Regions from separate parts of the Streptomyces sp. NPDC096012 genome, predicted to be linked through region 2. Evidence: riboswitches for the same ligand, from Rfam matches in the RefSeq annotation. Region 2 holds a riboswitch; each other region holds the start of a gene.

Region 1 (10,162 bases), on a different contig from region 2:
GCGGCGCGGGCGCCGCTGGTTCACAGCTCTGGGGGCGGCGGCCAGGGGTCGCGGTCGGACGAGTCGAAGCCTGGAGTCGCGCGGGATACGGGACGTCACGGGTGCAGTCTTCCGGTTGACGGTCCGAAAACCCAAACGGAATGCCACGGCGGGCGCCGGGGCGGCCCGGGACAAGGGCCCGGGAGCGGCCCGGGCAGACGCAATCAGGCCATCGGCTCAGCCCTGAACCGGAACGGGGCGAGAGGTCTGGGAGGCGAGGGTCCGTGCGGAGGCGCCGGGGCGGCCGAGCGGGCGGAACAGCCGGGGGGCGCGGCGGCCGAGGGCCCCGTGGCGCGTAGGGATCGGGCGTAGCGGCCCGGGCCCGGAAAGAAAGGGACGCGGCCCGGACGGGCCGGCACGCGAGGAAGGGGGCGGAAGGCCGGGGTGGGGCCCTCGGCCCAGGAGCGGTGAGGTGGCGGGGTTCACATCAGGGGGGTCAGGAATCGGCGCAGGCGCTCCTCGTACTCCTTCGGGTCCGCGTTCCACATCGCCGCGTGCGGGGCGCGGGAGACGGTGTGCAGGGCCACCAGGTCCGGGCGGCGCCGGGCGAGGCGGCGGGAGTACTCCCACGGGGCCACCTGGTCGTCCGGGCCGTGGACGATCAGCGTGGGCACGGCGAGCCGGACGGGGTCGGCGATCTCGACGGCGCCGGTCCCGTCGGAGGGCGGCAGGCAGGCCCGGCCCTGCGCGGCCCGCACGGCGAGCGGCAGCAGCGGCTGGGGGGTGCGGCGGGCCCGGGCCAGGGCGCGCAGCGTCGCCTCCCAGCTGAGCACCGGGGAGTCGAGGACCAGCCCGGAGATGCGCTCGCGCACGGCGGAGTGCTCGGCGGCGCGCAGGGCCATGGTGGCGCCGGTGGACCAGCCGAGCAGGACGACCCGGCGGGCGCCGTGGCGGACGGCGTGACGGATGGCCGCGTCCACGTCCCGCCACTCGGTCTCGCCGAGGTGGTTCAGGCCGTCCGGCGAGCGTGGCGCGCCGGGGTCGCCGCGGTAGGCGAGCGCGAGGACCGGCAGGCGGCGCGAGTGCAGGAAGTGCATGAGGTTCATGGCCTGCTCGCGGGTGGTGCCGAGGCCGTGCACCGCGATCACCCAGGTGTCCCGGTGGCCGGGCAGGAACCAGGCGGGCAGGGCACCCAGTTCACCGGGCACCTCGACGTCGACGTGGTCGAGGCCGAGCGCGGAGCCCGGATCGCCGACGTAGAGGTTCGGGGTGAGCCACACCTGGTCGCCGGGGGCGAAGGTGCCGTGGGTGACGCGGTCCAGGCGGCGTACGACGGTGTCGGCCGTGTGCGGGTACTCCTCCTGGACCGGCCCGACGACGGCGTGGGAGCCGTCACCGGCGAGGCCGTAGACGCCGGGGCGCAGGGAGGCCAGATCGCGGGTGAGGGTGATCCGGCCGGGCTCGGTGCCGTGCACGGTGAGCCGGGGCTCCGTGGGCAAGGGCCGCCCCGCGGGCGCCTTCAGCGCGGCGTCGCTGGCGACCCGGCCCGCCGCCACGGAGGCCATGCCGGCGGCGAGGACGGCGCTGATCGCGGTGGCGGTCGCTTTCCCTGGGCCCACGCGTCCAGTGTCATGGCGGGCCCGGCCCCCGGCCAGCGGAAGAGCCGAACGGGGTGACGGCCGTGCCGGCACCAGGCTTCGCGGCACCTTCCCCGCCGCGAGGGCGTGCGGGAGTCCCCGGCCGGTACGCGGTGACCGGGCACCGTCGCGCAGGACCGATGGACCGTGCGCGGACGAGGGGCCACGGCCCGGGGACAGCCGGTCGAGCAGCACAGAGAGCCGGTCGACGGACGACGGGCCACGGCCCGGGGACAGCCGGTCGAGCAGCGGGGAGAGCGGGTCGGCGGGCGAGGGGAGCCGGTCGAGAAACCGTCGGAGCAGCGGGCTGGGGAGCAAGGGGTCACCTCCGTTGGCCGTACCCCTTCAAGCGTGCCCCGGCTTCGGCCAGTTGTGCCTCCGTGAGCAAGGACGGCGTCAGGCCCGGCACGGAGGACGCCGTCAGCCACAGGCGGCACATCCACTCCAGCTGGGCTGTGCGGTCGTAGGCCTGGTCGAGGCCGGCGCCGTAGGTGATCGTGCCGTGGTTCTGCAGCAGGCAGCCGGAGCGGCCGGCGAGGGCGCCGAGCATGTTGTCGGCCAGCTCGTCGCTGCCGTAGGTGGCGTAGGGGGCCACGCGGACGGGGCCGCCGAGGGCACCGGTCATGTAGTGGACCGGGGGCAGTTCGGGCACGAGCGTGGAGACCGCCGTCGCGTGCACGGCGTGGGTGTGGACCACCGCGCGGGCGTCGGTCGTGCGGTAGACGGCGAGGTGCATGGGCAGTTCGCTGGTCGGTACCAGGGTGCCGAGCACCTGGCGTCCGGAGAGGTCGACGCCGGTGATGTCGTCCGGGGTGAGCCGGTCGTAGGGCACCCCCGACGGGGTGACCAGCACGAGGTCGCCGACGCGTGCGGAGACGTTGCCGGAGGTGCCGACGACCAGCCCGTCGGCGACGGTCCGGCGTGCCGTCGCGACCAGTGCCCGCCAGGTCCGCCCCGCCTCCCCGTCCGCCGCGGCGGGGCCGGCCGCCGGCTCCCCCGGTCCACCGGCCCCCGCGCCGGGCCCCGCTTCCCGGCGCCCGCCGTCCGGTGCTTCCCCTGACGTTTCCCGTCGCTGCTCAGCCATGCGCCGATCCTCCCAGCCACGAGCCGACGGCGGGACGGGCCTGCCCTCCGAACGTGCGCGCGACGGGCCTGACCTCTGGATGCGCACGTCGGGCCTGCCCTCCGGATGAGCGCGGGGCGGTCCCGCCGTACCGGGCCACGCGGCACGGGCCCGCCGAACGAGGCCGCGCGCGAGGAGTGGGCCTGCCCTCCGGGTACGCGCGGCACGGGCCTGCCCTCCGGATACGCGCGGCACGGGCCTGCCCTCCGGATACGCGCGGCACGGGCCTGCCCTCCGGATACGCGCGGCACGGGCCTGCCGTACAAGACCGCGCCGGGAGTGGGCCTGCCCCCCGGGGACGGCGGGAGTGGGCCTGCCGTCCGGGGACGGGAGGGGGCCTGGTTTCCCCGCGGGGGACGGCCCTGAGGGTCTCTGCCCCGAACGGGCGAATATCTCCTCAAAACATTATGAATCGCCGCGAACCCCCGCGGATGAGCGTCGATCCGGGGCGCACCGGGCCTTCAATGATCTTTTGCCCGTCCGGTGATCCTCCGCCCGCCACCTCGGGGAGACGATGCATGGTCCATGAACGCACTTTCGTCCGTCACCGCGCCGGTGTCCTCGTGGCAGCCACGGCGGCACTGGCCCTGACCGGCACCGCCGCCGCGTCACCGAACCCCCGGGAAGCCGGCGCTCGACAGGCACACTCCATGCGGACCGCCGACCTCGCGCAGACGGACCTCACGCAAGCGGGCCCCGCTCAGGAGGACTCCCCGCAAGCGGGCTCGGCCCGGGCGGACTCCCTGCAGTCGGGCTCCACGCAGACGCGTGTTCCGACTCTGTCATCGAAGCTGCCCCGCGGGCACGACGTGTCGTCCCATCAGGGGCGGGTCGACTGGCCGGCCGCCCGGGCGAAGGGCGCGCGGTTCGTCTACGTGAAGGCGACCGAGTCCACCGGCTACCGCAATCCCCGCTTCTCACAGCAGTACGACGGGGCCCGTGACGCCGGCCTGATCCGGGGGGCGTACCACTTCGCGCGGCCGGACAAGTCCTCCGGCGCCCGGCAGGCGGAGTACTTCGTGCGGCACGGCGGCGACTGGCGGGCGGACGGCTGGACGCTGCCGCCCGCGCTGGACATGGAGTACAACCCGTACGACAAGAAGCACAAGTGCTACAGGCTGAGCCGGAAGCAGATGGTCCGCTGGATCCGTTCGTTCAGCGACGAGATCAAGCACGAGACCGGACGGCGCCCGGTGATCTACACGACGACCCAGTGGTGGAAGCTCTGCACCGGCAACAGCCGCGCCTTCTCCTCCTCCCACGCCCTGTGGATCGCCCGGCACGGCGCCTCGGCCGCGGGGAAGCTGCCGGGCGGCTGGCGGTACTGGACGTTCTGGCAGTACGCCAGCAAGGGCAGACTGCCGGGTGACCAAAATCTCTTCAACGGGTCGGCGGCCCGGCTGCAGGCCCTCGCGCGAGCCCGGTGACCAAGGCGCGCCTGGGCCGCCGAGAACAGGATCACGGCGGACGGAACCGCAAGTCGTCATCACGGACACCACCAGTCCTGCCCCAGTTCATCTTCCGTTCACCCAGGTTGCCTACGTTCGAGCAGCCAACGACCTCGAACGATTGCCTGGGTAAATGGAAAGCTTCTCGCTGATCCTCGCGATTGTGGTGATAACCGCACTTGCGTTCGATTTCACGAACGGTTTCCACGACACAGCGAACGCGATGGCCACCACCATCTCCACAGGCGCCCTGAAGCCCAAGATCGCAGTGGCCATGTCCGCCGCCCTCAACCTGGTGGGCGCCTTCCTCTCGGTGGAGGTCGCCAACACGATCTCCAAGGGTCTCGTCGACGAGACCGGCATCCGTCCCGAGGTCATCTTCGCCGCCCTGGTCGGCGCGATCCTCTGGAACCTGGTGACCTGGCTGGTGGGCCTCCCCTCCAGCTCCTCCCACGCCCTGATGGGCGGTCTGATCGGCGCCACCGTCGCCTCCGCGGGCCTCGGTGCCGTGCACGGTGACGCCCTGGTCACCAAGGTGCTGCTGCCGGCGGTCGCCGCGCCGATCGTGGCGGGCGTCGCGGCCATGCTGGCCACCCGCTTCTCCTACGGCATCGGCGGCAAGGCCGAGGGCGAGGCCACCCGCAAGGGCTACCGCGCCGGCCAGATCGCCTCCGCGGGCCTGGTCTCCCTCGCCCACGGCACCAACGACGCCCAGAAGACGATGGGCATCATCACGCTCGCGCTGATCGCGGGCGGCTCCATCGCCCCCGGCTCGAACCCTCCCACCTGGGTCATCCTCTCCGCGGGCCTGGCGATCGCGCTCGGCACCTACATCGGCGGCTGGCGCATCATCCGCACCATGGGCAAGGGCCTGACCGACCTGGAGCCGCGCCAGGGCTTCGCGGCCCAGACCAGTGCCGCGACCGCCATCCTGGCCTCCTCCCACCTCGGCTTCTCCCTGTCCACCACCCACGTCGTCTCCGGCTCGGTGATGGGCGCCGGTCTGGGCCGCAAGGGCGGTGTGGTCCGCTGGTCCACCGCCACCCGCATGGCCGTCGCCTGGGTCCTGACCCTTCCGGCCGCCGCGCTGGTCGGCGCGGGCGCCGAGTCCGTCACGAACCTGGGTGACTGGGGCACCGCCGCCGTCGCCGTCTTCCTGGTCGCCGCGAGCGCCACCATCTGGAAGATCTCCCGTCGCGAGGTCGTCGACCACACCAACGTCGCCCCCGGGGCCGAGGAGCCGGCCGGCGTGGTGACGGCCGCCATCGCCGCCGTGATCCCGCCCCCGGCGGGTGTGCTGGCCGAGGATCCCGCCCTCGCCTTCCCGCAGCAGACCGCCGATCCCAAGCCCGCCGCCCCGGCGACCCCGCCGGCCGCCAGGGTCTGACCCCGAGCACCCGGTACTGAAGGAAGAATCATGAAGATCGACTGGGCGGCTCTCGGCTCCGTCTTCGGCACCAGCCTCGTGTTCACGGTGGGTCTGGTCGCCCTGTTCACCCTCGGCATCAACGGCCTGACGCGGCGCGAGAAGGCCGCGGCCCAGGGCGGCTCGGCCACTGCGGCCGTCACCGGCGCCTACGTCTGCTTCGCGGCCTGCGCGGCGGCGGTGGCGTACGGCATCTACCTGATCGTGGCCAAGGCCTGACCGTCGCGTACCGGCCCGGCCGGACCACCGCGGCAGGACCACCGTGGCCGGCGCACGGCCGAACGCACCGAGGCTCCCCTCCAGTTGTGGCGGAGGGGAGCCTTTCGGCATGCTCGGGCGCCCCGCGGTGTGGGGATGGGCACACTCTCCCCGCGCAGGTCAAAGGCAGGTTGACGGCCCTTCCGGACACGTGGTGGACTGCCCGGGCCATGTACGGCGGCAAGAGAGGAAGCCGGTGCGAATCCGGCGCGGTCCCGCCACTGTCACCGGGGAAGAACCCCGGGAGCCAGGAACTCTCACCGCCGGATCTCGTCGAACCAGGGCGCGGACACCCTGAGTGAGGACCCATATCGCCATGCTCGGCTGCCGAAGGACCAGTACCAGGCCCGCTCCTGTGCCCACGGCCGGCTGAGCCGATGGGTGCCGATCGCTGCTACGCGTACGGCGCCGCCGCCGGCCTTCTCGGTGACCTGCTCCTCGGCGATCCGCGCCGCGGGCACCCGGTCGCCGTGTTCGGGCGCGCGGCCACGGCCGTGGAAGGCGCGTTGTGGCACGACCACCGCGGCTGGGGCGCGCTGCACACCGCCGTGTGCGCCGGTGGCGCCGTCGCTCTCGGGGCCGTGGCGGCACGCGCCGTTCGCCCCTCCCCCGTCGCGTCCGTCGCGCTGACCGCCGCCGCCACCTGGGCCGTCGTCGGCGGTACCTCGCTCGCCCGGGAGGCCGACCTGATCGGGCGTGCCCTGCGGGCCGGCGACGTCGAGGCGGCCCGGGCGCGGCTGCCCCATCTGTGCGGCCGGGACCCGCAGGCGCTGGACGCCGACGGGATCGCCCGGGCCGTGGTCGAGTCGGTCGCCGAGAACACCTCGGACGCCGTCGTGGGCGCGCTGGTGTGGGGTGCCGTGGGCGGCGTGCCGGGCCTGCTCGGCTTCCGGGCGGTCAACACCCTCGACGCCATGGTGGGCCACAAGTCGGCCCGCCTGCGGCGCTTCGGCTGGGCGTCCGCCCGGCTGGACGACCTCGCCGGCTGGCCGGGGGCCCGGCTGACCGCCGTGCTCACCGCGGCGGCCGGGCCCGATCCCCGCGGCGCCCTGCGCGCCTGGAAGGCCGACGCGCACCGGCACCCGAGCCCCAACGCCGGGCCCGTGGAGGCCTCGTTCGCGGGTGCCCTCGGGGTGCGCCTGGGCGGGACGCTGTCCTACGGCGGCCGGATCGAGCACCGCCCCGTGCTCAACGGACGGACCGGGCGCGCCGTGCGGGTCACCGACATCGACCGGGCGGTACGGCTGTCCCGCCGCGTCGGCCTGCTCGCGCTCGGCGCCACGGTCGCCGCGCGCCGACTCGTGAAGGGACGTGGGAAGTGAGCGGGGGTCTCCTCGTCGCCGGCACCACCTCCGACGCCGGCAAGAGCGTCGTGACGGCCGGCATCTGCCGCTGGCTGGTGCGCCGGGGCGTGAAGGTGGCGCCGTTCAAGGCGCAGAACATGTCGCTCAACTCGTTCGTCACGCGGGAGGGCGCGGAGATCGGGCGGGCGCAGGCCATGCAGGCCCAGGCGTGCCGGGTCGAGCCGACCGCGCTGATGAACCCGGTGCTGCTCAAGCCCGGTGGCGAGCAGAGCAGTCAAGTGGTGCTGATGGGCAGGCCGGTGGGCGAGATGAGCGCGCGCGGCTACCACGGTGGCCGGCAACAGCGGCTGCTGGGCACGGTGCTGGACTGCCTGGCCGAGTTGCGGGGCACGTATGACGCGGTGATCTGTGAGGGGGCGGGGAGCCCGGCCGAGATCAACCTGCGGCGGACCGACATCGTCAACATGGGCATCGCCCGCAGTGCGCGGCTGCCCGTGCTCGTCGTCGGCGACATCGACCGCGGTGGTGTCTTCGCCTCCTTCTTCGGGACCGTCGCCCTGCTCTCGCCGGAGGACCAGGAACTGGTCGCCGGGTTCCTGGTGAACAAGTTCCGCGGCGACGTCTCCCTGCTCCGGCCCGGCCTCGACATGCTGCACGGGCTGACCGGGCGGCACACGTACGGCGTCCTGCCGTTCCGGCACGGCCTCGGCATCGACGAGGAGGACGGGCTGCGGGTGTCGTTGCGGGGCACCGTGCGGGAGTCCGCCGTCGCCCCGCCGGTCGGCGAGGACGTGCTGCGGGTCGCGGTGTGCGCGGTCCCGCTGATGTCCAACTTCACGGACGTGGACGCGCTGGCGGCCGAACCGGGTGTCGTGGTGCGGTTCGTGGACCGGCCGGAGGAACTGGCGGACGCCGACCTCGTGGTGGTCCCGGGCACGCGCGGGACCGTACGGGCGCTGCGGTGGCTGCGGGAGCGGGGGCTGGCGGACGCCCTCGCCCGCAGGGCCGCCGAGCACCGGCCGATCCTCGGCGTCTGCGGCGGATTCCAGGTGCTCGGGGAGCACATCGAGGACGACGTGGAGTCCCGGGCCGGCGAGGTCGGCGGTCTCGGCCTGCTTCCGGTACGGGTGCGGTTCGCCCGCGGGAAGACCCTCGCCCGGCCCGTCGGCGAGGCCCTCGGCGAGCAGGTCGAGGGGTACGAGATCCATCACGGGGTCGCCGAGGTGACCGGCGGCGCCCCCTTCCTGGACGGCTGCCGGGTCGGCCAGACGTGGGGCACGCACTGGCACGGCTCCCTGGAGTCGGACGGTTTCCGGCGGGCCTTCCTGCGCGAGGTCGCCGCCGCCGCGGGCCGCCGCTTCGTGCCGGCCCCGGACACATCCTTCGCCGCGCTGCGCGAGGAGCAGCTCGACCGGCTCGGCGACCTGATCGAACAGCACGCGGACACGGACGCGCTCTGGCGGCTCATCGAGTCCGGCGCGCCGCAAGGACTGCCTTTCATCCCACCGGGAGCGCCCGCATGAGCACAGTGTTGTTGTTGTCGACCGCCGACACCGATCTGCTGGCGGCCCGTGCCTCCGGCGCCGGGTACCGGATCGGGAACCCGACCCGGGTGGACGTCCCCGGTGAGCTGCCGGGCCTCCTCGAGGGCGCCGACATCGCCGTCGTACGGCTGCTGGGCGGCAAGCGGGCGTGGGAGGACGGGCTGGCCGCGCTGAAGGCGTCCGGCGTGCCGACCGTGCTGCTGGGCGGTGAGGCGGTGCCGGACGCCGAGCTGATGGCCGAGTCGTCCGTGCCGGCCGGTGTCGTGGCGGAGGCACTGAGGTACCTGGTCGAGGGCGGCCCCGCGAACCTGACCGAGCTGGCCCGGTTCCTGTCGGACACCGTGCTGCTCACCGGCGAGGGCTTCGAGGAGCCCTGCGCGATGCCGGAGTTCGGGGTGCACGGCGCGTACGAGGCCCGGGCCGGCCGCCCCACCGTGGGCGTGCTCTTCTACCGGGCCCACGAGCTGAGCGGCAACACCGCCTTCGTCGACACGCTGTGCGAGGCGATCGAGGCGCACGGCGCCAACGCCCTGCCGGTGTACTGCGGTTCGCTGCGCGGCGCGGACGCCGGGCTGTACGAGATCCTCGGCCGGACCGACGCCCTGATCGCCACCGTGCTCGCCGCGGGCGGCACGCACGCCTCGCAGGCCTCGGCCGGCGGCGACGAGGAGGCCTGGGACGTCGGGGCGCTCGCCGACCTCGACGTGCCGGTGCTGCAGGGCCTGTGCCTGACCTCGTCCCGGAGCGCCTGGGACGAGTCGGACGCCGCGCTCTCCCCGATGGACGCGGCGATGCAGGTCGCGATCCCGGAGTTCGACGGACGCCTGATCACGGTGCCGTTCTCCTTCAAGGAGCAGGGTCCGGACGACGTGCCGGTGTACGTCGCCGACCCCGAGCGGGCCGGGCGGGTGGCCGGCATCGCCGTACGGCACGCCCGGCTGGCGCACAAGGCGAACGCGGACAAGAAGCTGGCGCTCGTGTTCACCGCGTACCCGACCAAGCACTCGCGCGTCGGCAACGCGGTCGGCCTGGACACCCCCGCCTCGGCGGTGCGCGTCCTGGACGCGCTCCGGGAGGCGGGCTACGGCCTCAGCGAATACCCCGACAACGGGGACGAGTTGATCCACCGGCTGATCGCGGCGGGCGGCCACGACGTCGAGTGGCTCACCGAGGAGCAGCTGGCGGCGGCGCCCGCGCGGGTGCCGCTGGCCGACTACCGCGCGTGGTTCGACACGCTCGAACCGGAGCTGCGCGAGGGCATGCTGGAGGCGTGGGGCGAGCCGCCGGGCAACCTGTACGTGGACGGCGAGGACATCGTGCTGGCCTCCCTGCGGTTCGGGAACGTCGTCGTGATGATCCAGCCGCCGCGCGGCTTCGGCGAGAACCCGATCGCGATCTACCACGACCCCGACATGCCGCCGTCGCACCACTACCTGGCGGCCT
Region 2 (10,162 bases):
GGCGCGTGTGCCGGACGGTGTCACTCCGTAGACAGCACGCACGCATCTCCCGCCCCCGAGCCGCAGCGCGCAGTATCCCCCGATGCGCTTAGCGATACAGCGGAGCAGCAACGAGCACGAGCCTCGGACCCATGGCGGTCCGGGGCTTTTTGCTGTGCCGACGCGGCCACGCGCGGATCCTGCTGCTTGCCGTTCCGACGCGGCCACGCGCGCCCGGCTCCCCGCGCGCCGGCCGGCGCGGCCCACGTCAGGAACCGGCCGCCGCCGCCTACTTCTGCGACGGCACCGGAATGTCCAGGATCACCCGTGTGCCCCGCTCCGGCGCCGGGACCATGTCGAACGAGCCGCCCAACTCGCCCTCCACCAGCGTGCGTACGATCTGCAGGCCGAGGTTGCCCGAGCGGTGCGGGTCGAAGCCCTCGGGCAGGCCGACGCCGTCGTCCTGGACGGTGACCAGCAGGCGCGCCTCCTTGGTGGTGCCGCCGCGGATCGCGGAGACCTCCACCGTGCCGGTGTCCCCCTCGCGGAAGCCGTGCTCCAGGGCGTTCTGCAGGATCTCGGTGAGGACCATCGACAGCGGGGTGGCGACCTCGGCGTCGAGTATCCCGAACCGCCCGGTGCGCCGGCCCGCCACCCTGCCCGGCGAGATCTCGGCGACCATCGCCAGCACCCGGTCGGCGATGTCGTCGAACTCCACGCGCTCATCCAGGTTCTGAGACAGCGTCTCATGCACGATGGCGATGGAGCCGACCCGCCGTACGGCCTCCTCCAGGGCCTCCCGGCCCCGCTCGGAGCCGATGCGCCGGGCCTGGAGGCGCAGCAGGGCGGCGACGGTCTGGAGGTTGTTCTTCACCCGGTGGTGGATCTCCCGGATGGTCGCGTCCTTGGTGATCAACTCGCGCTCACGGCGCCGGAGTTCGGTGACGTCCCGGCACAGCACCAGCGAACCGATCCGGGTGCCCTTGGGCTTGAGCGGGATGGTCCGGAACTGGATCACCCCGTCGTGGGCCTCGATCTCGAACTCGCGCGGCGCCCAGCCGCTGGCCACCTTGGCGAGCGCCTCGTCCACCGGGCCCCGGGTCGGGGCGAGTTCGGCGGTGGTGTGCCCGAGGTGGTGGCCGACCAGGTCGGCGGCGAGGCCGAGGCGGTGGTAGGCGGACAGGGCGTTCGGGGAGGCGTACTGGACGACGCCCTCCGCGTCCAGCCGGATCAGGCCGTCACCGACGCGCGGCGAGGCGTCCATGTCCACCTGCTGGCCGGGGAAGGGGAAGGAGCCGGCCGCGATCATCTGCGCCAGGTCCGAGGCGCTCTGGAGATAGGTGAGTTCCAGGCGGCTCGGAGTGCGGACGGTCAGCAGGTTGGTGTTGCGGGCGATCACGCCGAGGACGCGGCCGTCACGCCGTACGGGGATGGACTCGACCCGTACGGGGACCTCCTCGCGCCACTCCGGGTCGCCCTCGCGCACGATCCGGCCCTCGTCCAGCGCGGCGTCGAGCATGGGCCGGCGGCCGCGCGGGACGAGGTGGCCGACCATGTCGTCCTGGTAGGAGGTCGGGCCGGTGTTGGGGCGCATCTGGGCGACCGAGACGTACCGGGTGCCGTCGCGGGTGGGGACCCACAGGACCAGGTCGGCGAAGGAGAGGTCGGAGAGCAGTTGCCACTCCGAGACCAGCAGGTGGAGCCACTCGAGATCGGAGTCGTCGAGGGCCGTGTGCTGGCGTACGAGTTCGTTCATGGAGGGCACGTCTGCGAGCGTACCCGGGGCCTGCCGGGTGGCCGAAAAACACCCGCGGGCCGCGGCGCCTGGAAGGGACCCTCAACCCTCCCGGCACCGCAGCCCGGAGCATCATCGGCCGCGGGGTGTGCGGTCCCGACCGGCCGAAGGTCGAGGAGCCGGGGCAGTCAGGGCAGAGAGCGCCGGTTCCTCGATCCGCCTTCCTGTGCGGGGAAGACGGAGGCTTGTTGCACTTGGATTGTGGACTAGACCACGAAGCGGTGTCCATGGTTGTACCGAGGTCGTACAGCACGCACCGCAGAATGGCACGCGATGCCAGGCAGCCTAGCCCGCCCCGGTCAGTCGTGGGGCCAGATGGCCATGGCAATTTCCGCGAGCGCCTCCAGCTCCGCGCGGCTCGCCCCGTCCCGGGCCTGCTGGGACATGCCCTGGATCATGGCGCCGGTGTGCCGGGCGAGGGCGCCGGCGTCGGTGCCCGGCGGGAGGTGCCCGGCCGCGATGTCCGCCCGGATACGGGCCTCCAGGGCGGCGATGGTGGCGTTGCGGCGGTCGCGCAGCGGCTCCCCCACCTCGGGGCTGTTGCTGTTGGCGGCGGCGTGGACGATGAGGCAGCCGTACGGATGGGCGGGGTCGGTGTACGCGGCGGCGGCCTCGCGCAGCGTGCGCGCGACGGCGGCGCGGGCGGTGGGCCCCTCGGCGAGGGCGCGCTCGCCGAAGACGGCGTGCGTGTCGGCGTAGACCCGCACGACCTCCTCGAACAGGGTCCGCTTGGCCCCGAAGGCCGCGTACAGGCTGGGGGCCCCTATGCCCATGATCCGGGTGAGGTCGGAGACCGAGGTGGCCTCGTAGCCGTGCTCCCAGAAGGCCATGAGCGCCTTGTGCAGCGCGGTGGCGCGGTCGAAGGAGCGCGGGCGGCCACGTGTCCTGACCGGGGCGGCCCGCTCGTGCGCGTCCTGCGCGTTCACCATGGAGGGAAATTTTATAGCGGCTCCTAGAGAATCGGTCGAGGCCCGCGACAGCCCGGGGAAACCCGTCTTCGGGCGCTCCCGGGAACACCGATTCTGTTAGATTGGTCTAAACCACAGAGAGACGCACAGAGCCCTCTTCAGAACGGCAGGCCCAGCGTGGAAGTTGTCATCGTTCCGGACGCCGCGGCGGGCGGGGAACTGATCGCCGAGGCAATGGCAGAGCTGCTGCGACGCAGGCCCGACGCCCTGCTCGGCGTGGCCACCGGCTCCACCCCGCTGCCCGTCTACCAGGCACTGACCGCCAAGGTGCGCTCCGGCGCCGTGGACGTCTCGCGGGCGCGGATCGCCCAGCTCGACGAGTACGTGGGGCTGCCCGCCGACCACCCCGAGTCCTATCGCTCGGTGCTGCGCCGGGAGGTGCTGGAGCCGCTCGGGATGGACATGGGGGCCTTCCTGGGCCCGGACGGCACGGCCGAGGACGTGCAGGCGGCGTGCGAGGCGTACGACCGCGCCCTCGCGGCGGCCGGCGGGGTCGACCTCCAGCTGCTCGGCATCGGCACCGACGGGCACATCGGCTTCAACGAGCCGTGCTCCTCACTCGCCTCGCGCACCCGGATCAAGACGCTGACCGAGCGGACGCGGATCGACAACGCCCGCTTCTTCGGCGGTGACATCGAGCAGGTCCCGCACCACGTCATCACCCAGGGCATCGGCACGATCCTGGAGGCCCGGCACCTGGTGCTGCTGGCGACCGGCGAGGGCAAGGCGGACGCGGTCGCCGCGACCGTCGAGGGGCCGGTCGCGGCGGTCTGCCCGGCCTCGGCGCTGCAGCTCCACCCGCATGCCACCGTGGTCGTCGACGAGGCGGCGGCCGCCAAGCTGAAGCTGGCCGACTACTTCCGGCACACCTACGCCGCCAAGCCCGGCTGGCAGGGGATCTAGTCCGCGGCAGCGGCACCCGCGGTGGGCGGCCGCCCGGCCGGGGCTGCCGCCGCCGCACCCGCCGCGGCCCGATGGACTAGACCAACAGCGGGCGCGCCGGTATACAGAGGAGATCACGGAGCGTGCGGGGTGGACTCCTGACCCACGAAGCCGTGCCACGATGTGAGCCGCGGCCGATGCCAGGTCGGTCGCTTTCGGCATCCGGAGCCGGGAAGGCAGAGCATGAGCACCGAGGTCAGCAGTGCGGAGAACGAGACCGGCGCCCCGGTCCGTTCCGCGCGCGTGCCCAAGTACTACCGCCTGAAGAAGCACCTGCTCGACATGACGGAGACGCAGGCACCGGGCACGCCGGTGCCGCCCGAGCGCACGCTGGCCGCAGAGTTCGACACCTCCCGCACCACCGTCCGCCAGGCTCTGCAGGAACTGGTCGTGGAGGGCCGGCTCGAACGCATCCAGGGCAAGGGCACGTTCGTCGCCAAGCCCAAGGTGTCCCAGGCGCTGCAGCTCACCTCCTACACCGAGGACATGCGCGCACAGGGCCTGGAGCCGACCTCGCAGCTGCTGGACATCGGCTACATCACCGCCGACGACCGGCTCGCCGAGCTGCTCGACATCACCGCCGGCGGCCGCGTGCTGCGCATCGAGCGGCTGCGCATGGCCAACGGTGAGCCCATGGCGATCGAGACCACGCACCTGAGCGCCAAGCGCTTCCCGGCGCTGCGCCGGTCACTGGCGAAGTACACGTCCCTGTACACCGCGCTGGCCGAGGTCTACGACGTCCACCTCGCCGAGGCCGAGGAGACCATCGAGACCTCCCTGGCCACCCCCCGCGAGGCCGGTCTGCTCGGCACCGACGTCGGCCTGCCGATGCTGATGCTCTCCCGGCACTCCGTGGACCCGGACGGCAGGCCGGTGGAGTGGGTGCGGTCGGTGTACCGGGGCGACCGGTACAAGTTCGTGGCCCGCCTGAAGCGACCGCAGGACTGAGCGGACGGGCGTCCGCGGACCGGGTTCCGCACGCCGCGTCCCCGAAATCGGCCTACCGATATGCGGACGGGGTCTTCCCGTGCGCGACGGCGTCACCTAGATTGCCTGCGCATTACACAGGTGATCAACGAGGGGACGGAGCCGTGACATGTCCGACGCGCCTGAAGTGAGACCACCGGTCGTCACACCGACCCGGGTGGTCATCGGCCTCTGTCTCGTCGCGCCCTTCGTGGCGATGCTGTGGGTCGGCTCGTACGCCAAGACGGATCCCGCCTTCATCGGGATCCCGTTCTTCTACTGGTACCAGATGGTCTGGGTGCTGATCTCCACCTCGCTCACGATGACCGCGTACGCGCTGTGGCGGCGCGACCAGCGCACCCGCGGGCACGCGCAGGGGGGTGCCGCGAAGTGAAGGACGGCGTCAACGGCGTCGCACTCGGCGTCTTCATCTTCTTCTTCCTGGCCGTCACGGTCATGGGCTTCCTCGCCGCGCGCTGGCGCCGGGCCGAGAACGAGCACACGCTGGACGAATGGGGCCTGGGCGGACGGTCGTTCGGCACCTGGATCACCTGGTTCCTGCTCGGCGGCGACCTGTACACGGCGTACACCTTCGTCGCCGTACCGGCGGCGATCTACGCGGCGGGCGCGTCGGGCTTCTTCGCGGTGCCCTACACGATCCTGGTGTACCCGCTGATCTTCACGTTCCTGCCCCGCCTGTGGTCGGTCTCGCACAAGCACGGCTACGTGACCACCTCGGACTTCGTGCGCGGCCGGTTCGGCTCCAGGGGCCTGTCGCTGGCGGTGGCGGTCACCGGCATCCTCGCGACGATGCCGTACATCGCGCTGCAGCTCGTGGGCATCCAGGCGGTGCTGGACGTGATGGGCGTCGGCGGTGGCGAGAACACCAACTGGTTCGTGAAGGACCTGCCGTTGCTCCTCGCCTTCGGTGTGCTCGCGGCCTACACCTACTCCTCCGGACTGCGCGCGCCCGCGCTGATCGCGTTCGTCAAGGACGCGCTGATCTACATCGTCATCGCGGTGGCGATCATCTACATCCCGATCAAGCTGGGCGGCTTCGACGACGTGTTCGCCAAGGCCGGTGACGCGTTCCGGCACATCAACCCGGCCACCCACAAGCCGCGCGGGGCGCTCGTCCCGGCGGAGGCGGGCCAGTGGACGTACGCCACCCTGGCGCTCGGTTCGGCTCTCGCGCTGTTCATGTACCCGCACTCCATCACCGCGACCCTGTCGTCCAGGAGCCGTGAGGTGATCCGCCGCAACACCACGATCCTGCCGCTGTACTCGCTCATGCTGGGCCTGCTGGCGCTGCTGGGCTTCATGGCGATCGCGGCCGGGGTGAAGGTCACCAACGGGCAGCTGGCCATCCCGCAGCTGTTCGAGGACATGTTCCCGGACTGGTTCGCGGGCGTGGCCTTCGCGGCGATCGGCATCGGGGCGCTCGTCCCGGCGGCGATCATGTCGATCGCGGCGGCGAACCTCTTCACCCGCAACATCTACAAGGACTTCATCAAGCCGGACGCCACACCGAAGCAGGAGGCGCAGGTCTCCAAGCTCGTGTCGCTGCTGGTGAAGGTGGGCGCGCTGGCCTTCGTCCTCACCATGGACAAGACGGTCGCCATCAACTTCCAGCTGCTCGGCGGCATCTGGATCCTGCAGACCTTCCCGGCCCTGGTCGGCGGCCTGTTCACCCGCTGGTTCCACCGCTGGGCGCTGCTGGCCGGCTGGGCGGTCGCCATGGTGTACGGCACGGTCGCCGCGTACGGGGTGGCCTCGCCGACGCAGGCGCACTTCGGCGGCTCCGCGAAGGAGATCCCCGGCATCGGCGAGATCGGCTACATCGGCCTCACGGCGTTCGTCCTGAACGTCGTCGTCACCGTGGTGCTGACCTTCGTCCTGAAGGCCGTGAAGGCCCCGGCGGGCATCGACGAGACCCGGCCGGAGGACTACACGGCCGACGCGGGCGATGCGGGGGTCCAGGTGGAGCTTCCGCCCGCGACCGCGGGAGCCGCTCACTGAGCGGGCCTCACAAAGCCGCACAGCACCCACTGCGGGCCGCCGGGAAGCACGTACCCGGCGGCCCGCAGTGCTGCCACGGGTTGACGCTCCGACACCAGCGCAACACGCAACAGACACTAGATGTGGGGGTGACACGACAGCCCGGCACCAGATGTATGCTCGTGCTCGCTGTCGCCGCAGGGGAATCCGGTGCGAATCCGGAACTGTCCCGCAACGGTGTACTTGCGTGCATCCGCACGCCTGTCCAGTCCGAGGACCTGCCCACAGCGCGCCCGGCCGTCCGGTCCGGGTGCCTTGAGACGTCCGGGCCTCGCGGAGTGGGCCGGTGGACGCGACGCCGTGCGCGCTCGTGGCTGCCCCCTGCCCTCCGCCAGGCCCCCGTGCCGAGCGAGGGAGAGCCCCACGTGACCATCGCGCCAGCCGAACCGGCTTCAGTCAGCGAGCTGAAGACCGACGGTCCCGGTGCCGCACTGCTGCGGACCCTGACCGAGCTGACCGCCGACCTCCCCGACGCCGACCCCGGCCGGGTCGCCGCCGCCGCGCTGCGCGGCCGGTCCGCACGGGCTGCCTCCGACATCACGGCGGAGCTGCGCGAGCTGGCCACGGAGGCGGCCGCCGGACTGATCTCCGAGGACCCCGCCTACTCCCGGCTGGCCGCCCGCCTGCTGACCCTCACCATCCGCGACGAGGCCGCCTCGCAGGGTGTCACCTCGTTCACGCAGTCCGTCGCCGTCGGGCACCGGGAGGGGCTCATCGCCGACCGGACCGCCGCCTTCGTACGGCTGCACGCGGCCCGGCTCGACGCGCTGATCGACCCGGCCGCCGACGACCGCTTCGGCTACTTCGGCCTGCGCACCCTGCACAGCCGCTACCTGCTGCGCCACCCCCTCACCCGCAAGGTCGTCGAGACGCCCCAGCACTTCATGCTGCGGGTCGCCGCCGGCCTCGCCGAGGACGACACCGCCCGCTCGGTGGACGAGGTCGCGGCGCTCCACGGGCTGATGAGCCGCCTCGACTACCTGCCCTCCTCCCCCACGCTCTTCAACTCCGGTACGCGGCACCCGCAGATGTCGTCGTGCTACCTCCTCGACTCCCCGCTGGACGAGCTGGACTCCATCTACGACCGCTACCACCAGGTCGCCCGCCTCTCCAAGCACGCCGGCGGCATCGGTCTGTCGTACTCCCGCATCCGCGGCCGCGGTTCGCTGATCCGCGGCACCAACGGGCACTCCAACGGCATCGTCCCGTTCCTCAAGACGCTCGACGCCTCGGTGGCCGCGGTGAACCAGGGCGGCCGGCGCAAGGGCGCGGCCGCGGTGTACCTGGAGACCTGGCACTCCGACATCGAGGAGTTCCTGGAGCTGCGCGACAACACCGGTGAGGACGCCCGGCGTACGCACAACCTGAACCTGGCGCACTGGATCCCGGACGAGTTCATGCGGCGGGTCAACGCCGACACGGAGTGGTCGCTGTTCTCCCCGGCGGACGTGCCGGAGCTGGTGGACCTGTGGGGCGAGGAGTTCGACGCCGCCTACCGCAGGGCGGAGGCGGACGGCCTGGCGAGGAAGACGATCCCGGCCCGCGAGCTGTACGGCCGCATGATGCGCACCCTGGCGCAGACCGGCAACGGCTGGATGACCTTCAAGGACGCCGCCAACCGCACCGCCAACCAGACGGCGACCGCGGGCCATGTCGTCCACTCCTCCAATCTCTGCACCGAGATCCTGGAGGTCACCGACGACGGGGAGACGGCGGTCTGCAACCTGGGCTCGGTCAACCTCGGCGCCTTCGTGACCGGCGGGGACGTCGACTGGGAGCGGCTGGACGAGACGGTCCGCACGGCCGTCACCTTCCTCGACCGCGTCGTGGACATCAACTTCTACCCGACCGAGCAGGCGGGCCGCTCCAACGCCCGGTGGCGTCCCGTCGGCCTCGGTGTGATGGGTCTGCAGGACGTCTTCTTCAAGCTGCGCCTGCCCTTCGACTCTCCCGAGGCCAAGGCCCTGTCCACGCGGATCGCCGAGCGCATCATGCTCGCCGCGTACCAGGCCTCCGCCGACCTCGCCGAGCGCAACGGCCCGCTGCCGGCCTGGGAGAAGACCCGCACCGCCCGGGGCGTGCTGCACCCCGACCACTACGGCGTCGAGTTCACCTGGCCGGAGCGCTGGGCGGCGCTGCGGGAGCGGATCGCGGCCACCGGCATGCGCAACTCGCTGCTCCTCGCCATCGCCCCGACGGCCACCATCGCCTCCATCGCGGGCGTGTACGAGTGCATCGAGCCGCAGGTGTCCAACCTGTTCAAACGCGAGACGCTGTCCGGCGAGTTCCTCCAGGTCAACTCGTACCTGGTGCAGGAGCTGAAGGACCTCGGCGTGTGGGACGCGCGCACCCGGGAGGCGCTGCGGGAGGCCAACGGCTCGGTGCAGGGCTTCGCCTGGATCCCCGACGAGGTGCGGGCGCTGTACCGCACGGCGTGGGAGATCCCGCAGCGCGGCCTGATCGACATGGCCGCGGCCCGCACCCCGTACCTGGACCAGGCGCAGTCCCTGAACCTGTTCCTGGAGACGCCGACGATCGGCAAGCTCTCCTCGATGTACGCGTACGCCTGGAAGTCGGGCCTGAAGACGACGTACTACCTGCGCTCCCGCCCGGCGACCCGCATCGCCCGTGCCGCTCAGGCACAGGCACAGGCGCAGCCGTCCATCCCCGTCCAGCAGGTGACCGACCCCGACGCCGTCGCCTGCTCCCTTGAGAACCCCGAGTCCTGCGAGGCCTGCCAGTGATCTCCAGCCGTCACACCAACCTGCTCGACCCGGGCTTCGAGCTGACCCTCCGCCCAATGCGCTACCCCCACTTCTACGAGCGCTACCGGGACGCCATCAAGAACACCTGGACCGTGGAGGAGGTCGACCTCCACTCGGACGTCGCCGACCTCGCCAAGCTGACGCCGGCGGAGCAGCACCTGATCGGCCGTCTGGTGGCGTTCTTCGCCACGGGCGACTCGATCGTGGCGAACAACCTGGTGCTGACGCTGTACAAGCACATCAACTCCCCCGAGGCGCGCCTGTACCTGTCGCGCCAGCTGTTCGAGGAGGCCGTGCACGTCCAGTTCTACCTGACGCTGCTCGACACCTATCTGCCCGACCCGGAGGACCGCAACGCCGCCTTCGCGGCCGTGGAGAACATCCGGTCCATCCGCGAGAAGGCCGAGTTCTGCTTCACGTGGATGGACTCGGTGGAGAAGCTGGACCGGCTGGAGACCAAGGCCGACCGCCGGCGCTTCCTGCTCAACCTGATCTGCTTCGCCGCGTGCATCGAGGGGCTGTTCTTCTACGGCGCCTTCGCGTACGTCTACTGGTTCCGCAGCCGCGGTCTGCTGCACGGCCTGGCCACCGGCACCAACTGGGTGTTCCGCGACGAGACCATGCACATGTCCTTCGCCTTCGACGTGGTCGACACCGTCCGCAAGGAGGAGCCGGAGCTGTTCGACGAC
Region 3 (10,162 bases), on a different contig from region 2:
TGTGGGTCGCGCTCACCCGGAAGGGCCGCGAGCTGCACGGCGAGGTGCTGCCGGTGCAGCGCGCCGTGCTCCGGCGCATGCTCGCGGTGCGGGAGCGCTAGCACACCGGCCGGCGCTCCGGCCCGGTCGCGTACTCGGCGACCCGGCGGACTATCCCTCGGTGGGGGCCGGTTCCGGCCCGCCTTCGTCCGGCTTCCGGTCCACCGGGCGTTGCGGGGAGATCTGACCGCCGGGGTAGTCACGGGACCCGGTCCACAGGGCGGGTACGGCGTCGCAGCGGCGGCACAGGTCGTAGGCGAGCTCCTCGTAGTTGACCCGCCAGCCCCGGAAGTGCGGCCAGGCCTCCTGCGCGCTGCGCCGGGACCGGAAACCGGCCTCCTCCAGCATCGTCACCGCGGCGTCGAACTCCGCGTAGGAGAGCCGGATGGGCGCCTGCGGCGACGGGTCGGCATCGAAGGGGATGCGCAGGGCGCGGGCGATGTCGCGCAGCGCGGTGAATCCCGCGCGCAGCACCAGCCGGGCCTCCGGCGGGGCGAGCTGCGGATCCAGGGCGAGCTGGAGGGCGGCGGCGTCCATGACGGCGATCAGCCCGACCAGCCAGCTGCGGTGCGGCCGCGGGGAGCGGAAGGTCAGCAGGATCGGATACGTGGAGTGACTCTCGCCGATGTCCGCGGCGAGCCGCTCCCAGGCGCGGTACAGCTGCGGCAGCGCGGTCTCGGTCTCCACCAGCCACTGGCGAGCCAGGATCTCCGGCCCCCAGGCGGGCTCCCCGGCCCGGGCCTGGAGCAGGGTGACCTCCTGTTCCCGGCGGTTGTAGGAGGCGTAGAGGGTGGGCAGGTACGCGATCTGCAGGGCGATCAGGATGGGCCCGGTGGCCGCGGCGATGAAGTCGACCACCGACAGCTTCAGCCGGGCGCCGCTGGCGAAACCGAGCGTGAACAGGCTGGAGCCGGCCTCACGGAAGGCGGTGGCCCAGGACAGCGGGGACAGCGCGTACAGCAGGAGCCCGAAACCGAGCAGCGCTCCGGCGAGCCAGCACGCGAGCATGCCCATCAGCGTCAGCGGGGCGAGCCAGGTCTGCGTGCGGTCGACGGCGTCGTAACCGCCGCGCGGGGCGGCCAGCCGGAGCACTCGGCGCAGCAGCCACCACAGACGGAACATCAGTCCCGAGTACAGGCCCCGGGGTACGACGAGGATGCGCAGGATGCTGCTCAGCACCAGCGCGAGGACCAGTGCCCCGGCCACGCCAGAGATGAGTTCCATGGGCCTATCTTGGCGCCCGAAGGGGCCGGACCCCGGCTTTCGCGTCGCGAGGGTGGAGGCGTCGTGGTCACTCGGGCCGCACGACGGAGAGGTGTGGCCGTGGCAGGCGGCTTGGTGCGGGGGAAGCGGACGCGGTGCGGTGGCGGGCCGGGGTGCCGAAACGGGCGCGGTGCGGGTAGCGGGATGGGGTGCGCAAGGGCCGCGGTGCCGAGTGGGCGGCCCGGGAGCCGGGCGAGGGCCGTGCCGCAGTGAGCAGCCCTGGAGCCGGGGCGGACGCGGTGCGGACGTGGGCGCGTGTCGGAGTGCCGTAGAGCTGACGGACGTCGCCACCCCGTCCGGCGTGCGTGCGCTGTCGCCGGCCGGAGGAGGGGCGACGGGGTGGGCGGAGGCCGGCGTTGCCGCTCCTCCCCCCCCACCGGGTCAACGGGCGAGCAGGGTGCGCACTCCTTGGGAGGTGAGCGTGAGCGCGTGGCTGGAACTGCCGTCGATGGCGAGGGAGAGGTCGTCCTCGGGCCACTGCGAGGCGAGTGCGCCCAGCGGGATCAGGCGGTAGCGCGAGACGAACGGCAGCAGCTCGGCCATCTCGCCCTCAGAGGTGAAGACGGGGACGACCTGGTCGCCGCCGGGCTGTTCGAGAACGGGCAGTGCCAGCATCGTGGCATCGGCGCCCTCACCGTCGACCGCGTCGTCCGGAACCGGAACGAGCACGTCGGTGTGGGCGAGGGTGGTCAGAGCGGCCTGGTCGTCGGCGTTCACGGTCAGCGCGTCCAGCGCCTGCTGCGCCGACGTGGGCAGGTCGTCGTGTGCGGGTGTCTCCATGGCAGATCCCCTGGTAGCGGCTGTCTTACGGGCCACCCGGACGGGTTCGTGCCCGGGCGTGCTTCCGCCTCGCGTACCCGGTGGCGTGCGGGGCATGCGCGAGGATCGGCGGTGGTCCGGGCGAGCCGAAAGCCGACTTCGCCCGGTTGCGGCCGCTCACGGCCGGGTCCGCGCCCGCGGGTCGGCGGTGGTACGGCCGCTCACCGCCGGGTCCGCGCCCGCAGGTCGGCGGTGGTACGGGCGGCGGTACGGCCGCTCACCGCCGGGTCTGCGCCGGGAGGTCGGCGGTGGTGGCGATGCGGATCGGCGTCCGCGCAGCCTCCCGGCGTCCGCGCAGCCTCCCGGCTTCAGGCAGCCTGTCTGGCTCAGGCCCAGCCGCCGAGCTCAAGCCCGGCCACCGCGTTCGGGCCCAGCTGCCCGGGCCAGGTGCGGACGCCGGAGCCAAGTGCGGACGCCCGGAGCAGGTGGGGCCGCCCGGGTCAGGTGCGGCCGCTCAGCCGGGGATCCGCCGCCCGGCCCGGGTTCCGTCGCCCGGCTCTGCGACCGCGTAGCCACTCGCCTCAGCGGTCGAACTCCTCGTGGATCGGGGTCTTCGGCTCCTCCCACAGGTGCAGGGAGAGTCCGGGCTTGCCACCACGGCGGGTCTTCGGGCCCTCCGCCCGCGACGGAGCAGTGCGAGGGGGCTGATCGGCCTGCACGTTGTCGTCCGTCTCCGGCTCGCCCTCGGCCTGTGAGGGCGTGTTCTCGCTCATCGGGACCTCCCGCCGCGCATCCGCCCCGTACGAGTCCTTCGAGTACCCCGTGCGGCAGCTCCTGCCACCGGTGGGTATGGCGGTGACGCGACCGCGTACCCCGTGGTTCCCGGCGGATGGACGCGGCGAGGGTGACTTCCCTCACAGCGATGCGGCCGACTATGTGCCCCGGTTAGTAGATGCCGACTCATCGATATATAGGACTTGTCCGACTTGCCGTGCGCATGAGCGGCGACCGGGCGTCGAAATGCAACCCGTTCGGCCCCTCCCACATCCCTCGGCACCAGTGGGTTCCTGACGCGGCGACAGGCCCGAGCAAACGTCGCTATCGCGAACGCGGCACCTGTCCACGGCGCCTGGCAAGGGCCGTGCCTTCCTACGAGGCGAGGTAGTAGAAGGGGCCCTTTGCGCTCCTTGTGAAGCCGTCCTGAGAATGAGCGCTCAGCGATCACCGAGTGAGGTTGACGATGGGCCAGCACCGCAGGACGACGCATCACTACAGGCGAATAGTCATCACCGCCGTCGCCATCGGAACCGTGGGCGTGCCATCCGTCGCCCTGGCCTGTTCCGACTGGCCGTACGGCGGGCAGGACCCGTCGTCCACCGCGGCGACGGCACCCGTGGAGCCGGCGAACACTCCCGGACTGACGACGTACATCCCCGGACAGCAGCCGACTCCCGCCGGGCAGCAGCCGACCGCCGCGGGGCAGCAGCCGATGGCCGCAGGGCAGCAGCCGACCGCCACGGGACAGCAGGGTGCGCCCACGCAGGAGCCGAGCGTGCCCACCCAGTCGCCGGGCGCCCCCGCGCACCAGCGGCACCACACCCACCGCCAGCACCGGGAGCACCGCCAGCACCACCGTGCCGGCCACGACGCCGGCGTGCCGCGGACCACCGCGCCGACCGAGCCCGGGGCCGCCGCTCAGCAGGGTGCCGGGGCGAAGACCGCGGCACCCAAGCCTGCTCCCAGCACGCCCGAGGCCACCGCCTCGGCGCCGGCCGCCCCCGCCGCTCCGAGCACCTCGAAGCCCACCGCCACGGCCTCCGGAGTGACCGCCCAGATCGTGCAGCTCGTGAACGCCGAGCGGGCCAAGGCCGGTTGCCAGGACCTCACCCTGAACCCGGAGCTGACCAAGGCCGCGCAGGCGCACAGCGCGGACATGGCGGCCCACCAGAACATGTCGCACACCGGGTCCGACGGGTCGGCCCCGGGCGACCGCATCACGCGGGCCGGTTACACCTGGAGCAGCTACGGGGAGAACGTCGCCTACGGCTACGCCACGGCGGAACAGGTCATGGCGGGCTGGATGTCCAGCCCCGGCCACCGGGCCAACATCCTCAACTGCTCGTTCAAGGAGATCGGCGTCGGTCTCGCACAGCCCAACAGCTACTGGACCCAGGACTTCGGCACGCCCAGGTGACGACGGTCGGCGAGGCCGCCACGCCCCGGTGACCGACGGTCGGCGAGGAGGCCGCCCCGGTGACCGGCCGTCGGCCAGGAGGCCGCCCCGGCACTCCGCCGGATGCGGGGCTCGGACATCCGCGGAGGTGAGGGCCCCGCGATCCGCAGGGATCGGCGATCCGCCGGAGGTGAGGGTCCCGCGATCCGCAGGGATCGGCGATCCGCCGGAGGTGAGGGCCCCGCGGTCCACAGGGATCGGCGATCTGCCGGATGCCGCGGACCGGGCGATCCGCCCCCGGCGACCTCGGCGACCTCGGCGGCCCCGGCGGCCCCGGCGACCCCGGCGACCCCGGCGACCCCGGCGACCCCGGCGACCCCGGCGACCCCGGCGACCCCGGCGACCCCGGCGACCTACCAGCATCCCCCGGGGGCCCTTCGTGATCCACCGGGATCCGGGCCGAGGGCGCGGCCGCGCGGTCACTCGGCGTCGCGGCGCGCTCCGGCCGATCCCGGCCCCGCATGCCGGGCGGCGTGGCGTGTTCCTGACCGGCCCGCTCCGCGGCGAGGATGGCCGTAGGTGAGGCAAGACGGCTGGGAGGCGGCTATGACCGTGAACCGTGTCGGCCTGGTCGTGCATGGCGGACGTGCGGAGGCGGTGACCGCCGCCCGGGCCGTGCGCGATTGGTGTGCCGGGAACGCCGTGGGATGTACCGACATCGACGTGTGGCAGGAGGGCGAGCGGCACAGCGCCCGCGAGGAGATGGACACCGCGGGCGATCCGGACCTCATCGTCACCCTCGGCGGCGACGGCACCTTCCTGCGCGGTGCCCGGCTGGCGGCCGCGAGCGACATCCTGGTGCTCGGTGTCGACCTCGGCCGGGTCGGTTTCCTGACCGAGGTGCCGGTCACCGCGGTGCGCGAGGCGCTGGACGCGGTCCGGGAGGAACGGATCACCGTCGAGAGTCGGATGCTCCTGACCATGCGGGCATCCTGCCGGCTGGAGGTGCCCGCGCAGATGGAGGCGCTGCTGCAGTACGGCCGCGGTCCGCTGCTGCCGCCGCCGCGGGTCCGGACGGACTGCGACGCGAGCGGTGACTGGGGCGTCGCGCTGAACGTCTTCGCGCTGAACGACGTCGTGCTGGAGAAGCTGGCCCGGGACCGGCAGGTGTCGGTCGGGGTCTATCTGGCCGGCCGGCTCCTCGCCAGCTACTCCGCCGACGCGCTGCTGGTGGCCACGCCGACGGGCTCCACCGCGTACAGCTTCGCCGCCGGCGGTCCGATCGTCTCGCCCCGTGCGGAAGGTCTGCTCTTCACGCCGGTCGCGCCGCACATGGTGTTCAACCGCTCGGTCGTCGCCGCCCCCGACGAGCCGATCGCGCTGCGGGTGCTCGAACGGTCGGGTCAGGCCGCCGTCAGCGTCGACGGCCAGTTGCGGGGTGTGCTGAGCCCCGGTGACTGGATCGGCGTGTACGCCGCTCCCCGCCGGCTGAAGGCGGTCCGGCTCGGCCCGATGGACTTCTACGCCCGGCTGCGGGAACGCATGAACCTGACCGACGCGCCGGCCGCGCTCGCCGACGGAAGCGCCGCCCCGCTGTGGCCGGTGACCACTCCCCCGCCCGGCGACCTCGAACACCTCGCGCTGCCCACGGCGCCCGAGGACCCCTCACGACGCTCCTGAGTCCGGCCAGATCCCTGGTACGGCGGCGCCGTCACCGTCGACGGGGCCGTCCCCGTCGGTGTGCCGTGGCGCCCGTTGACATGGGGTCGTCACCGTCGATGCGCCACCGCAACCGTCGCCCGGGGGGAGTGCCCACTCATGTGCCGCCGCAACCGCTGACGTGCCGCCGACCCCGTCCCCCCGGCCGGCGCTCGGGGCAGGACCCGTACGAGGACGAGCGGACCGTCCAGGAAGAGCTGCCCGCGCAGACGGCCGTACCGTTCGTGCCCCGTGCCGGAGTCGAGGTCGCGGCGCAGCCGTTCGGTGGACCGCCGCTCCAGGTCGGGGGCGACGAGGCTCCACGCCGGACAGGACCGGCGTGCGGCCGGATCGAGCAGCCGCTCCGGACGCGCGCAGTACGCCTCGTCGAATCCGTCGACGCGGTCGGCGGGAATCGGAACGGAGCTGGTCTCGGTCTGGCCGCCCAACGCGAGGGCCGCGAGGCGCGGCGGTGGGCGGAGTGACCGCCCCCGATCCGTCCGGAGTCGGCGTCGCCGGCGCTTCCGCGGTCCGTGCGGAACTCCCCGGCTCCTGAAGCCGTGCGGAGGGCGGGGAGCGGGCGTACGTCCGCTCCCCGGCCGTGGCCGTCCCGGCCCGGCGCTCGGACCGGTGTGCCACCGGGCGCCCCGAGCCGACGCCGGCTCCGCCGGGTGGCAGCGGGCACGGGTTCGGCGGATGTTAGGTTCGCGGCCGGAGCGGGACGGGACGAGGAGGTGGCCCCATGGCTCGGCGACCGGCCGCCGGAAAGACCTGCGCACACGCCGAGTCGCGCCCACGGCGCCGCTTGCGCTGCTCGCGTTGCCTGTACTCCGTCCGCTGCGTCCAGGGCCTCCACTGCCTGCACCGCTTGCGGTGCGAGCGCCTCTTCCGCAGTGAACCCGGCGCGGCTCAGGGCCGCTTGGGCCGCGCCCTCGGCCTCGTGGCCGGCCCTGTGGGCCGGATCGGACACCGTCCGGGGGGAGCGCCCGCATGACCAGCCGCGTCACCTTCGTCTCGCCCGCGACGAGCCCGTCGCTGCGGCAGGCCCGCTTCTACGACGGCGACTCGGTCGACGACACCGGGGCGGCCCTGGCCCGCTCCGCGGCCGGGTCGCTGCGCGCACCCGCCCGTGTACTGGCCTCCGCCAGCCCGCGCTGCCGGGACACGGCGGTGGCGCTCGGCCTCGATGCCGCCGAGGCACCGGAGTTGGCGCCGCTGGACATGGGCCGCTGGCGGGGCCGCACCCTCGGCGAGGTGACGGCCGCCGAGCCGGAGGCGGTGGTCCGCTGGCTCGCCGACCCCGGCTGGGCGGCACACGGCGGGGAGTCGGTGCGTGAGGTGTGCGAACGGATCGGGCGCTGGCTGGACACCGCGCGGGACACGGAGGGGCGCACGGTCGCCGTGGTCGAGCCGGAGGTCGTACGGGCCGCGGTCGTCCATGTCCTCGGCCTGCCCCCGACGGCGTTCTGGCGGCTCGACGTGGAGCCGTTGACGGCCACGGAACTCAGCGGGCGGGCCGGACGCTGGAATCTGCGGCTCGGCCGGCCACTGGCCGCGCCGTAGTCCGCCCCGGTGCGCTGAGGCGGTGCGGACGGGGGACACACGCATGTGTCGCCAGGTCACATTCCGTCGGCGGACGAGCAGTTGATGCCGGCGCGGCGCCGCGGGCGATCGGCTTCCTCGGTGCACCGCGCCGCCGGTCCGCCGGGAGAGGGTGCCGGGCACCGCGAAGGCGGGGTGCCGTGGCCGTGCCGCTCGGACAGGACGTGCGAGGGCCCCCGGACGGTTCCGGAGGCCCTCTCGCGTCGCGGAAGCGTTCAGTTCGAGGCGGGAACCGTCCCCCCGGCCGGCGCCGCCGCGGGCCTGGGATTCAGCCGCCGTTCCGCCAACTCGCCGAAGAGCAGCCCGAATCCTCCCCACAGGACCGCCTGGATGGCCACCGCGGACAGCCGGAAACGCCACAGCAGGCCGGCCGGGAAGCCCTTCGGCACCTCGTCGACGACCGGCAGGAACGCGTAGGCCAGCCCGATGACGACGGCGAAGGCGGCCACCGCGGCCACGGTCGCCCACCAGGTGCCCAGGCTGGGCGCCAGGCGCCGGCCCAGGATGGTGGCGGCGACCGCCAGCAGGACGCTGAGCAGCATCATCAGGAAGTACAGGGTGGTCCGCCTGCCGATGGTGTCGGGGTCGCCGACCGACGGCGGATTGGCCGGGTACTTCAGGAACGGGACCACGTACACGGCGAGCAGCGCGCAGCCGGAAAGCAGCAGCGCGGTCGCCCGCGGACCGAAGCGCCCGACGCGTCCGAGCGCGAAGCAGTACGCGAGCGCGGCGATGCCGCCGAAGGCGACCCCGTAGATCAGCACGCCGGTGGCGAGGCCGGCGGTGGACTGCAGGGAGCGGGAGACGACTTCCATCTCGTGCTCGTGGGAGTGGGCGTCCTCGAAGCCGATCGCCTTGTCGACGCTCGGTTCACCGAGGAGGTAGGCGGCGATCAGGGCGAGCACGCCGGCGGCCAGGCCGGCGAGCATGCCCCGCACGAGGAGGTTTCTTACCGTTGCGGAGTTCATGGGTGTGCGGCGTCCCTCTGGTCAGTGACAGGGGAAACCGAGGAGATGGCGGGCGTCGTGCACCCACTCATGGACGTCCGTGCCGCTGAACACGGAGGTGGCGCCCTGCTCGGCGCCGACGAAGTAGAGCAGGACCAGCATCAGGATGCCGAAGAAGGCCGCCCAGGGAGCTATCGCCTTCAGCGGCAGCTTGGCGGGAACGGCGGGTGTGGCGGCGGACGGCGGAGCGACGGTCTGCGCCATGGCAGGACCTCCTCTGGGAGTTCGCGTCCCATCTCGGTGGTGCACTGGACGACGGCCACGGGTCTGACTCACGAGACGCCGTCCAAGGCGTCTCGCACACAGTGGCGCGACCGTGCCGGATTCCCACCGGCTTCCGTCTCGCCGTCGTCGATATCGGACAGACCGTACCGCGCGAGGGGTGGCGGGCCAAGACCGCACCACCTGGCGTGATCTTCCTCTCGTGGCGGCTGGCGGCGCCGGGCACGGCCGGTCGGTGCCGCCCGAACGGACAGCTGCGCGGCCGGATCCGGTCGCTACCGGCGCCGGCCGCGACCCGGTTCAGGGGCCCGCCTCCGGGTCGGTGCCGGGCCCGGCAAGCCCCAGTTCCCGGTCGCCGAGCGGAGCGAAGAAGCGTGCGACGTCGGCGTCGGTCACCTCGGCGAGGGTGGCCGGTGACCAGCGCGGCTCGCGGTCCTTGTCGATGACCTGCGCGCGGATGCCCTCCACGAGGTCGGGGGTGCTCAGAGCGGCGCAGGAGACGCGGTACTCCTGGTCGAGGACCCGCTCCAGCGTTCCGAGCCGGCGGGCACGGCGGACCGCGGCCAGGGTGACCTTGAGGGCGGTGGGCGATTTGGCCAGCAGGGTCTCGGCGGTCTCCTTCGCTTCCGGGCCGCCGTGGAGGAGCAGCCGTTCGAGGATCTCCTCGACCGTGCCGGCGGCGAAACAGGTGTCGATCCACTCCCGCCGTCCGGCCGACTCTCCCCGCGGCGGGGGCTGCGCGTGGCGCGCGACGGCGTCCCGTGCGGGCATCACGGCAAGGTCGTCGACGAGTTGGCGCAGCGCGCCGGACGGTACGTAGTGGTCGGCGAGCCCGCACAGCAGGGTGTCACCGGCGCCGATCCGGGCGCCGGTCAGCGCCAGGTGGGTGCCCAGCTCCCCGGGGGCCAGGCCGAGCAGACGGGTGCCGCCGACGTCGGGGACGAAGCCGATGCCGGTCTCGGGCATGGCGATCTGCGAGCGTTCGGTGACGATCCTGACGCTGCCGTGCGCGGAGATGCCGACGCCGCCGCCCATGACGATGCCGTCCATGAGGGCGACGTACGGTTTGGGGTAGCGGGCGATGCGGGCGTTGAGGTGGTATTCGTCGCGCCAGAAGGCGGCCGCGGCGGAGCCGTCGCCGTCGCGGGCGTCGTCGTGGACGGCGCGGATGTCGCCGCCCGCGCACAGGCCGCGCTCGCCCGCACCGGTGACGAGGACGGTCTCGACGGCCGGATCGTGCTCCCACGCGGTCAGGGCCTCGTCGATACGGCGGACCATGGTGTGGTTCAGGGCGTTGAGCGCCTTGGGCCGGTTGAGGGTGATGTGGGCGGCCCGGCCCGTGATGTCCAGCAGGACCGGCTCCTCGGTTCCGGTCATCCGAGTGCCTCCGTCCGGCCGC

The links. A riboswitch is a leader RNA that binds a small molecule or an ion and turns the genes downstream of it on or off. The one in region 2 is predicted to bind cobalamin.
Region 1: it holds a riboswitch for cobalamin, as region 2 does, so the genes downstream of both, ABVB68_RS29110 (cobalamin biosynthesis protein) here and ABVB68_RS12725 (ribonucleoside-diphosphate reductase subunit alpha) in region 2, are expected to answer to the same signal.
Region 3: it holds a riboswitch for cobalamin, as region 2 does, so the genes downstream of both, ABVB68_RS31625 (CbtB domain-containing protein) here and ABVB68_RS12725 (ribonucleoside-diphosphate reductase subunit alpha) in region 2, are expected to answer to the same signal.

Annotation. Positions count from the first base shown of each region.
Region 1 is NZ_JBEOTD010000038.1:41,369-51,530, reverse strand. Features, by position in the region: gene ABVB68_RS29145 (hypothetical protein) at 1-99, opposite strand, end outside; gene ABVB68_RS29140 (alpha/beta hydrolase) at 462-1,544, opposite strand; gene ABVB68_RS29135 (class II aldolase/adducin family protein) at 1,939-2,700, opposite strand; gene ABVB68_RS29130 (hypothetical protein) at 3,348-3,488, opposite strand; gene ABVB68_RS29125 (lysozyme) at 3,483-4,166, shown strand; gene ABVB68_RS29120 (inorganic phosphate transporter) at 4,321-5,574, shown strand; gene ABVB68_RS29115 (hypothetical protein) at 5,605-5,832, shown strand; cobalamin riboswitch at 6,010-6,150, shown strand; gene ABVB68_RS29110 (cobalamin biosynthesis protein) at 6,249-7,193, shown strand; gene ABVB68_RS29105 (cobyric acid synthase) at 7,190-8,698, shown strand; gene cobN (cobaltochelatase subunit CobN) at 8,695-10,162, shown strand, end outside.
Region 2 is NZ_JBEOTD010000010.1:418-10,579, reverse strand. Features, by position in the region: gene ABVB68_RS12755 (sensor histidine kinase) at 269-1,744, opposite strand; gene ABVB68_RS12750 (TetR/AcrR family transcriptional regulator) at 2,074-2,703, opposite strand; gene nagB (glucosamine-6-phosphate deaminase) at 2,860-3,645, shown strand; gene ABVB68_RS12740 (GntR family transcriptional regulator) at 3,868-4,632, shown strand; gene ABVB68_RS12735 (DUF3311 domain-containing protein) at 4,781-5,044, shown strand; gene mctP (monocarboxylate uptake permease MctP) at 5,041-6,669, shown strand; cobalamin riboswitch at 6,825-6,948, shown strand; gene ABVB68_RS12725 (ribonucleoside-diphosphate reductase subunit alpha) at 7,074-9,452, shown strand; gene ABVB68_RS12720 (ribonucleotide-diphosphate reductase subunit beta) at 9,452-10,162, shown strand, end outside.
Region 3 is NZ_JBEOTD010000046.1:247-10,408, reverse strand. Features, by position in the region: gene ABVB68_RS31675 (MarR family winged helix-turn-helix transcriptional regulator) at 1-101, shown strand, start outside; gene ABVB68_RS31670 (hypothetical protein) at 151-1,263, opposite strand; gene ABVB68_RS31665 (SseB family protein) at 1,684-2,082, opposite strand; gene ABVB68_RS31660 (hypothetical protein) at 2,643-2,834, opposite strand; gene ABVB68_RS31655 (CAP domain-containing protein) at 3,302-4,255, shown strand; gene ABVB68_RS31650 (hypothetical protein) at 4,507-4,677, shown strand; gene ABVB68_RS31645 (NAD(+)/NADH kinase) at 4,841-5,914, shown strand; gene ABVB68_RS31640 (hypothetical protein) at 6,004-6,381, opposite strand; gene ABVB68_RS31635 (histidine phosphatase family protein) at 6,923-7,495, shown strand; gene ABVB68_RS31630 (CbtA family protein) at 7,750-8,502, opposite strand; gene ABVB68_RS31625 (CbtB domain-containing protein) at 8,524-8,745, opposite strand; cobalamin riboswitch at 8,781-8,927, opposite strand; gene ABVB68_RS31620 (enoyl-CoA hydratase/isomerase family protein) at 9,064-10,140, opposite strand.